2 linked regions of the Euzebya sp. genome follow. The protein of the gene in region 1 interacts with the protein of each later gene in a pairwise test. Links are inferred from orthologs where the notes say so. Each region holds a gene or a part of one and is shown on either strand. Other genes may lie near its edges.

Evidence for each region.
Region 2: the proteins of ACEQ2X_RS13940 (region 1) and rplK interact in binary tests that used the Escherichia coli proteins (3 or more experiments, as listed by UniProt). The link is inferred for Euzebya sp. from one-to-one orthologs.

What each region holds. Positions count from the first base shown.
Region 1 is NZ_CAXQBR010000065.1:87,220-90,854, forward strand. What follows is about bases 3-2,789. They hold ACEQ2X_RS13940 (50S ribosomal protein L11 methyltransferase), read right to left. Parts: upstream 1,911-2,789; coding sequence 1,095-1,910; downstream 3-1,094. Other genes in these bases: ACEQ2X_RS13935 (hypothetical protein), read left to right, coding at 55-861; ACEQ2X_RS13945 (nitroreductase), read right to left, coding at 1,918-2,499; ACEQ2X_RS13950 (long-chain fatty acid--CoA ligase), read right to left, coding at 2,499-2,789. In the rest of the region: more of ACEQ2X_RS13950, read right to left, coding at 2,790-3,635. UniProt on the Escherichia coli protein: Methylates ribosomal protein L11.
Region 2 is NZ_CAXQBR010000080.1:11,685-16,093, forward strand. Bases 710-3,610 are described here. They hold rplK (50S ribosomal protein L11), read right to left. Parts: upstream 2,423-3,610; coding sequence 1,997-2,422; downstream 710-1,996. Other genes in these bases: ACEQ2X_RS17810 (class I SAM-dependent methyltransferase), read right to left, coding at 710-1,138; rplA (50S ribosomal protein L1), read right to left, coding at 1,182-1,922; nusG (transcription termination/antitermination protein NusG), read right to left, coding at 2,515-3,438; secE (preprotein translocase subunit SecE), read right to left, coding at 3,444-3,610. Also shown: ACEQ2X_RS17805 (methyltransferase domain-containing protein), read right to left, coding at 1-41; more of ACEQ2X_RS17810, read right to left, coding at 38-709; more of secE, read right to left, coding at 3,611-3,662. UniProt on the Escherichia coli protein: Forms part of the ribosomal stalk which helps the ribosome interact with GTP-bound translation factors.

The sequences.
Region 1 (3,635 bases):
AACCGGGGTGCCGCGGCGCGTGCGCGCCAGGCGGTCGTACGAGCGGTCCTCGGGGTGTCCCTCGTCGCCGTCGTCGCGGGCTGCGGGACGTCCGCCCCCGACGGCGGGGTCCTCGCCCGTGCCGTCGCGGCGGTGCCCGCCGACGTCGCCGCCGACGGGTTGCTGGTCCAGCGGGGAGCGGCGGGCGACGCCCTGCTCGTCGACCAGCTCGGCCTCGCAGTCGATGACGTCGACGTCACCGCGCGCACCCCCGCCCCGTCCCTCCGGGTGGTGCTCGGTGACGTGGCGGGGGTCGCCGATCGGCTCGCAGACGTCGGCTTCGCACCCGTGGCGTCTCCCGACGGCTGGCAGGTGCTTCACCGGACCGGTGGGGTGACGGGGTTCGCGGGCGTCCCCGTGGTGGCGGTCGGCGGGGACCGGGTCGTGGTCGGCGGGGACGCGCAGGTCCGCCGCGTGATCGGGGGCGGCGAGGGTCTTGGGGTCCCGCCGGAGGTGCTGGCAGCGGTCGACATCGCCCTCCTCCACCCGGCCCTCGGCTCCCCTCCCGCTCCCGTGGTCGAGGCCGCGGACCTGCCACCGGTCGACGTCGCCGCGCTGACGGCCGTCGAGGAGGAGGGGACCGGCCAGGTCGTGCTCGTGACCGGCGAGGAGGTGACCCAGGCCGAGGCGGTGGCCGCCGCGGTCCGGGTCCGGACGGCGGGGCCGCTGGGCGAGGACGGGGCACCGCTCCTCGAGGCCGGTGGCTCCCTGGCGCGCGGCGAGGTCATCACGGTCGACGTCACCTGGCGGGGCGACCCCCGCGAGCTGCTCGGGGCAGCCCTCGGCGGTGGGCTGCTCGACTTCCTCGACCGGCCCGGCTGAGGGAGATCTCGTGCGGTTCGCGAAGTCGGGGAGGAGATCGCCGGTCGCACGGCGAACGTAGAGGGGGCGCGAGACCCATCCCGACGCCGACGGGACGGACGCGGCGGTTCGTCCCCACCGGCGGCCGTGTCGGGCGCGGCGGCCCGACACGACCTCCAAGGCCCCAGGAGCGATCCTGGGGCCTTGGCAGTTCCCGGGCCCCGCTGCTCGTCGCCGCCTACGGCACCGGTGGGCTACGCCGAGCGCTGCCCGACCAGGACCGCCCACTCCCGCCCGACCCGCGGGGTGGTCTCGACACCGGCGGCGGCGACGGTCGCCCGGACCTCCTCGACGCGGTCCGCGGCGATGCCCGACGCGACGAGGACCCCCCCCGGTGCGACCAGCGCCACCAGGTCGGGCACGAGCGCCAGCAGCAGGTCGGTGATGATGTTGGCCACGACGACGTCGCCGGGACGGTCCACCGCCTCGGTCGACCCCTCCCGCAGGTCGATCCCCTCGAGCCCGTGGGCGGCCAGGTTCGCCCGGGCGACCGCGATCGCCTCGGGGTCGGTGTCCACGGCCGTGACCGACGCCGCACCGAGCGCACGGGCCGCCAGGGCCAGCACCCCCGTCCCCGTCCCGACGTCGACCACGTGCCCGTCGACGAGGCGCCGGCCGACGAGGTCGCGGTCCTGCAGGGCGGCCAGGCACGCCGCGGTGGTCTCGTGGTGCCCGGTGCCGAAGGCCATGCCCGGCTCGATGACCAGCACGACGTGGTCCGGCTGGGAGAGGACCGGTCCCTCCGGCGCCAGCCACGGCACCGTCACCGTCACCCGGCCGACCGTGACCGGTTCGAGCCCGTCCTTCCAGCGCTCGGACCAGTCCTCGTCGGCGACGGCCTCCCAGCGGCCGTCGAGGGGCAGGTCGCCGGCCAGCCGCTCGGGGAACCAGGCGGTGGTGACGCCGGCCTCCTCGCTGATCCCCGCCGGCTCGATCCCGGCCACGTCCAGCGCGTCGGACACCTCGTCGAGCCCGACACCGGCGATCCGGTAGGCCCAGCTCAGGCCCACCGACCCCTCACCCCCACGTGGTGATCCGGTCGTCGAGCTCCGTGGGCCGACGGGGCGGCAGGGTCGCGGACTGCGGGACGCTGCCGAGGTACACCCACGCGACGACCTGGTCGGTCGGGGCGAGCCCCAGCGCCGTCCGGACCTCGGGTGCGTCGCCGAACCAGCCCGTGCGCCACATCGCGCCGAAGCCCATGGCGTGGGCGGCCAGGCACAGGTTCTGGGTGGCGGCGGCCACGGCGGCGGTCTGCTCCCACGTCGGGATGGCCTTCGCGTTCCACGCCTCGTCGACCGGGACCGGCGTGCAGACCACCGCGACGACCAGCGGCGCGCGCAACGGCTTGGCGGCGGTCTTCTCGATCGCCCCGGCGTCGGCGTCGGGCTCGCGTGCGGCGTGCGCCTGGGCGAAGACGGCGCCGAGGTCGGCCAACCCCTCGTCACGGAACACCACGAAGCGCCACGGCCGCAGCTGGCCGTGGTCGGGCGCCGCCACGGCGGCCTCGAGCATCCGGCGGAGCTCGGCGTCGTCGGGCGCCGGGGAGACGAGCCGCGGGATCGACCGCCGCTCGAGCAGGCAGGTCAGCGCATCCATCAGCTGGGCAGCTGGTGGTCGGCGAAGCGGGACCGCAGGACCTTCTTGTCGAACTTGCCGACGCTGGTCTTCGGCACCTCGTCGATGAAGATGATCTCGTCGGGCAGCTGCCACTTGGCGAAGCGCTCCGCGGCGTGGTCGAGCAGCTCCTCGGCGGTCAGGCTCTCGTCGGCCTTCACGACGCAGGCGACGGGGCGCTCGTCCCACCGCGGGTGCGGCACCGCGATGACCGCCGCCTCGGCGACCTTCGGGTGGCCGATCAGGTGGTTCTCGAGGTCGACGGTGGAGATCCACTCGCCGCCGGACTTCACCAGGTCCTTCATCCGATCGGTGAGGCGCACGTACCCCTCGGCGTCGATGACCGCGACGTCGCCGGTCCGCAGCCACCGGGTCCCGTCGGGGTCGGTCGCGAAGGACTCCTGCCCGCCGCGCCCGTCCGGCTGCTCCGGGTCGTAGTAGGCGTCGGCGATCCAGGGGCCGCTGATCTCGAGCTCGCCCATCGTCTCGCCGTCCCAGTCCGCGACCGAGCCGTCCTCGGTGACCACGCGGACCCGCAGCGGCGGCATGACGATCCCCTGGGTCAGCCGCGTGCGCATCTCGTCGTCCGCCGGGATCGTCGACTTGACCGTGGCGACGGTCCCGAGCGGTGACGTCTCGGTCATCCCCCACGCGTGGACGATGCGGATGCCGAGCTCGTCGAAGCCGCGCATCAGCCCCTCGGGCACCGCCGAGCCCCCGCAGGCGATCCGCTCCAGGGTCGACAGCCGCGCGGGGTCGATCTGTCCGCTCCGCACGGCCTCGAGCACGCCGAACCAGACCGTCGGCACGGCGGCGGACATCGTCACGCCCGCCTCCTCCACCAGCCGGGTGATCGACTCGGGATCCATGTGGAGCGACGGCATGGCGAGGGACGCGCCGGCCATCAGCGCGGCGTAGATCGTCCCCCACGCGTTCGCGTGGAACTGCGGGACGATCGGCATGACCACGTCCCGCTCGCTGATGGCGAGGGTGTCGGCGAACAGCGACCCGAGGGAGTGCAACGTCGCCGACCGGTGGCTGTACACCACGCCCTTCGGGTTCCCCGTGGTGCCGGACGTGTAGCACATCGCAGCGGCCTGGCGTTCGTCGAGGCGCGG
Region 2 (4,409 bases), on another replicon or contig:
TCGAACGCCGGCGGGTTGGGGGTGACCCCCTCGGACGTCATCGCGCCAGACGGCGCAGGAGGCGCCGCACCCGCATCAGCGGATGTGCGATCACGGCGTCCCGGAAGGCCGCGAGCTCGTCGTGGCTCGCCTGGAGCGCCTCGCGGGCGGCTGTCTCCGCCGCACGTGCCGCCTCCGCGGCCGCGGCGTCGGCGCGGGCGCGGTCCGCGGCGGCGACCGCGGCGGCCAGCTCGTCCTCGAGCGCGGCGCTGCGCTGGTGCGCGTCGACGCTGTCCGCGCGGGCGCGCTGGGTGGAGGCCACGAGGGACTCGGCCAGCACGACCCGCAGGAGGCTGAGGTCGGCGTCCGCCGCGGGGTCCGCGGCGGCGCGCTCGAGCATCGGCGCGACCACGTCGGCGGGATCCACCGCCTCGTCGGAGGTGCGGAGCAGCAGCCCGTGGCGGTAGGAGGGGGCGGCGAGGTCGGCTGCGTAGAAGGTGCGGTTGTAGAACCGCTGGACGACCTCGACCGGCTCGTCGTCGCCGAGGGCGAGGAGGTGGAAGAAGGCGAGCATGCCCGCGAACCAGCGGTCCAGCCGGCCGCTCGGGATGGGCGCCACCGGGCCGTGGCGGGCCAGCCGGTCGCGGCTGGCGTCGAGGTCCGGGTGCCCGTAGCCGATGTGCTCGTCGAGGATCGCGATCGTCGGCAGGTCGGGCGCGAAGCGGTTGCGGACGTAGGCGCGCAGTGCGATGTCGGCGTCGGCGACCCCCGGGGTGTCGAAGGGGCAGACGACGAGCGCCCACCTGCCGGCGACGCGGGCCACCTCCTCGAGGAACGCGGCCCGCGAGGCGGGGACGACGTGCTCGAGGGTGTCGAGGGTCACCACGACGTCGAACGCGTCGTCGGCGAAGGGCAGCGCCGCGCCGTCGGCGAGCACCAGGGAGGGGGCCTGGGCGTGCCACGACGACGGCGCCTCGATGTCGGTCGAGGTGACCGCCGCGTCCGGCAGGAACGCCTGGAGCGACCCCGGCCCGCCGCCGAGGTCGAGGACCCGGGCATCCGGGCCGGCGGTCGCGAGGACCACGTCGGCGGCGAGCCGGTAGCGCGCGTAGTGGTCGAAGGGCCGTCGCAGCAGCGCATCGACGTCCGCTGCGGTCACGGGCACCTCCGGGGTTGGTGGCCGACCAGACCGTCGGGCAGGGCTAGACGGGGGTGACCTCGGCGGGGGCATCCGCCATGGCGTCCTCGAACTCGTCGCGGGTGCGCGGCTCGATGCGGATCGCGGGCCCCTGGGAGGTCGACACCGCGATGGACCGCATGTAGCGGCCCTTCGCGGACGCCGGCTTCAACCGGTGCAGCTCCTCCATCGTGGCGTTGTAGTTGGCCCACAGCTGGTCGGCGGTGAAGGACGCCTTGCCGATCGGCACGTGGACGTTGCCCTGGCGGTCGACGCGGAAGTCGACCTTGCCGCCCTTCGCGTCGCCGACGGCCTTCTCGACGTCCATCGTGACCGTGCCGGTCTTCGGGTTGGGCATCAGGCCGCGGGGGCCGAGCACCTTCCCGAAGCGCCCGACCTTCCCCATCTGGTCCGGGGTGGCGATCAGGACGTCGAAGTCGAGGTCACCGGCCTCGATCATCTCGACCAGGGTGTCGGAACCGACGATGTCGGCGCCCGCCTCGGTCGCCTCGGTGGCCTTGGGCCCCTCGGCGAAGACCGCGACGCGCATGGTCTTGCCCGTGCCGGACGGCATGATGACGGACCCGCGGACCATCTGGTCGGCCTTGCGGGGGTCGACGCCCAGCCGGACGGCGATCTCGACGGTGGCGTCGTAGGAGACGGTGGTCGTCTCCTTGACCAACCGCATCGCGTCGGACGGGCTGTACTCGCGCTCGCGGTCGATCTTGGCCAGGGCCGCCTCGTACCGCTTTCCTCGCTTTGCCATGGTGTGCTCCTAAGTGGTGCAGGCGGACGCTGTCCGCGCCCTCCCACGTCGGGTTGGGTGTGCTGACGCCGGTGTCAGTCGACGACCACGAGGCCCATCGAGCGCGCGGTGCCCTCGATGATCTTGGTGGCGGCGTCGAGGTCGTTGGCGTTGAGGTCCGGCATCTTCATCTCGGCGATCTCGCGGACCGAGCCGCGGGAGATCTGGCCGACCTTGTTGCGGTTCGGCTCGCCGGACCCCTTCTCGAGGCTCGCGGCCTTGAGCAGCAGCTTGGCCGCCGGGGGGGTCTTGGTGATGAAGCTGAAGGACCGGTCCTCGTAGACCGTGATCTCGACCGGGATGACGTTCCCGGTCTGGGCCTGGGTCCTGTCGTTGTAGGCCTTGCAGAACTCCATGATGTTCACGCCGTGCTGACCCAGCGCGGGACCGACGGGCGGGGCGGGGGTTGCCTGCCCCGCGGGGATCTGGAGCTTGATGAGGCCGACGACCTTCTTGGCCATGGTGGGTGTCTCCTTCGTGGTGCAAGTGGGCCGTCAGGCCCTCCCACAACGGGTTGGGTGGGGGTCTAGGGGGTCACGCCGCGGGGGCGCGCTCAGAGCTTCGCGACCTGGTCGAAGGTCAGCTCGACGGGGGTCTCGCGGCCGAAGATCGACACCAGGACCTTGAGCTTCTCCTGGTCGGCGTTGATCTCGGAGATCGTCCCGGTGAAGTCGGCGAAGGGGCCGGACGTGACGCGGACGTTCTCGTCCACCTCGTAGTCGATGACGGTCTTCTTGACCTTGCTCTCGCCGGGCGCTGCCTCGTCCTCCTCCTCCGGCTGGACGAGGATCTTCTCGACCTCGCTGCGCGAGAGGGGGACCGGACGGGTGCCGGGGGGGCCGACGAAGCCGGTGACGGCGGGGGTGTTGCGCACGACGTACCAGGACTCGTCGTCGAGATCCATGCGCACCAGCACGTAGCCGGGGAAGACCTTCTTCTTGACCTGCTGCTTCTTGCCGCCCTTGATCTCGACGGCGTCCTCGGTCGGGATGATGACCTCGTAGATCCGGTCGTCCATGTTCATGGACTGGATCCGGCTGGCGAGGTTCTCCTTCACCTTCGCCTCGTACCCCGCGTAGGTGTGGACGACGTAGTAGTCGCCCGGCAACAGCATCGGGTTGGGTCGGCGCTTGGGGGCGGGCTCTGCGGGGACGGCGTCCTGCTCGACGTCGGCGTCGGCCGCGTCCTCCTCCTCGAGCTCGACGGGGCCCTCGGCGGCCGGGTCGGTGTCGACGGCGGAGTCGGCACCTGCGGCGCTCAGCAGGTCGTCGAGGTCGTCCTCGGACTCGGCCTCTGACGCCGCGGCGGCATCCTCGTCGGCGGTGGTCTCCGCGGGCTCGTCCTGCTGGACCGCGTCGGCGGCGTCGGTCCCCTCAGCCGGCTGGGTGTCCTCGGCCACGGCGTCGGCGGGGACGGTGTCGGCGGGGGCGGTGTCGGACTGGGCCTCGGCGGGCGTCGGGGTGGGCTCGTCGCTCATGTCGCTCACCCGAAGATCCAGAAGACGAGCTGGCCGAACAGCTGGTCGAGCCCGAAGATGAACGCGCCGATGATGAGGGTCGTCACCAGCACGATCAGGGAGTACTGGACGACCTCGCCGCGCGACGGCCACGCGACGCGCCGGAGCTCGGTCCGCACCTCCCTCAGGAACTGGGCCGGGCCGGTGCGCGCCTTCGGGGCACCGCTGTTGGTTGTGTCGCTCATCGTGGGCCTGATCGGTTGCGGGTCGGGCGTGCGTGGACTGTGCGTGGCTGCCCCGGGCCGTGCGGGCGGGCTGGCTGTGCGCGTCCGTCGACGGGGTGGTGGTCCGGGCGGTCTGTGGGGAGCAGGGGCGGAGGGAATCGAACCCCCGGCCTGCGGTTTTGGAGACCGCCGCTCTACCAATTGAGCTACGCCCCTGGGGGGTGCTCGTCCCAGGGTGGCGTCCTGCGACGATCACGTCACCTGAACCGGCCCTGCGCTCGAGCAGTGGAAATCCCACCGCCACTGGGCGGTGGGACGGACGAGTCTAGGTCCACCCCTCCGACGTGTCCACGGCCGTTCAGGTGCCGATCAACCCGCCGGTCACGGGGATCACCGCGCCGGTGACGTAGTCCGCGCCGGGGCCTGACAGGAAGGCGTGGACCGCGGCGACCTCGTCCGGGTGGCCGAAGCGCCCCAGGGCGGTGGTGGCGGCAGCCATCTGCCGGACGGGCTCGGGCAGTCCGGGGTGGTCGCGGCTCGGCAGCGCGACGCCGTCGGGCAGCGCCTGGGTCAGCCGCGTCTCGATGTGGCCGACGACGACGGCGTTCACCCGGATGCCCCACCCGCCGAGCTCGCGGGCGAGGGTGCGGGTCAGCGAGAGCACGGCGCCGCCCGCTGAGGCGGAGGCCGATCCCCCGGCGGTCGCGGTCAGGGCCGCCGCGGGGACGGTCGTGATCACGCGACGCGGCGAGGCCACCGCGTCTGGCC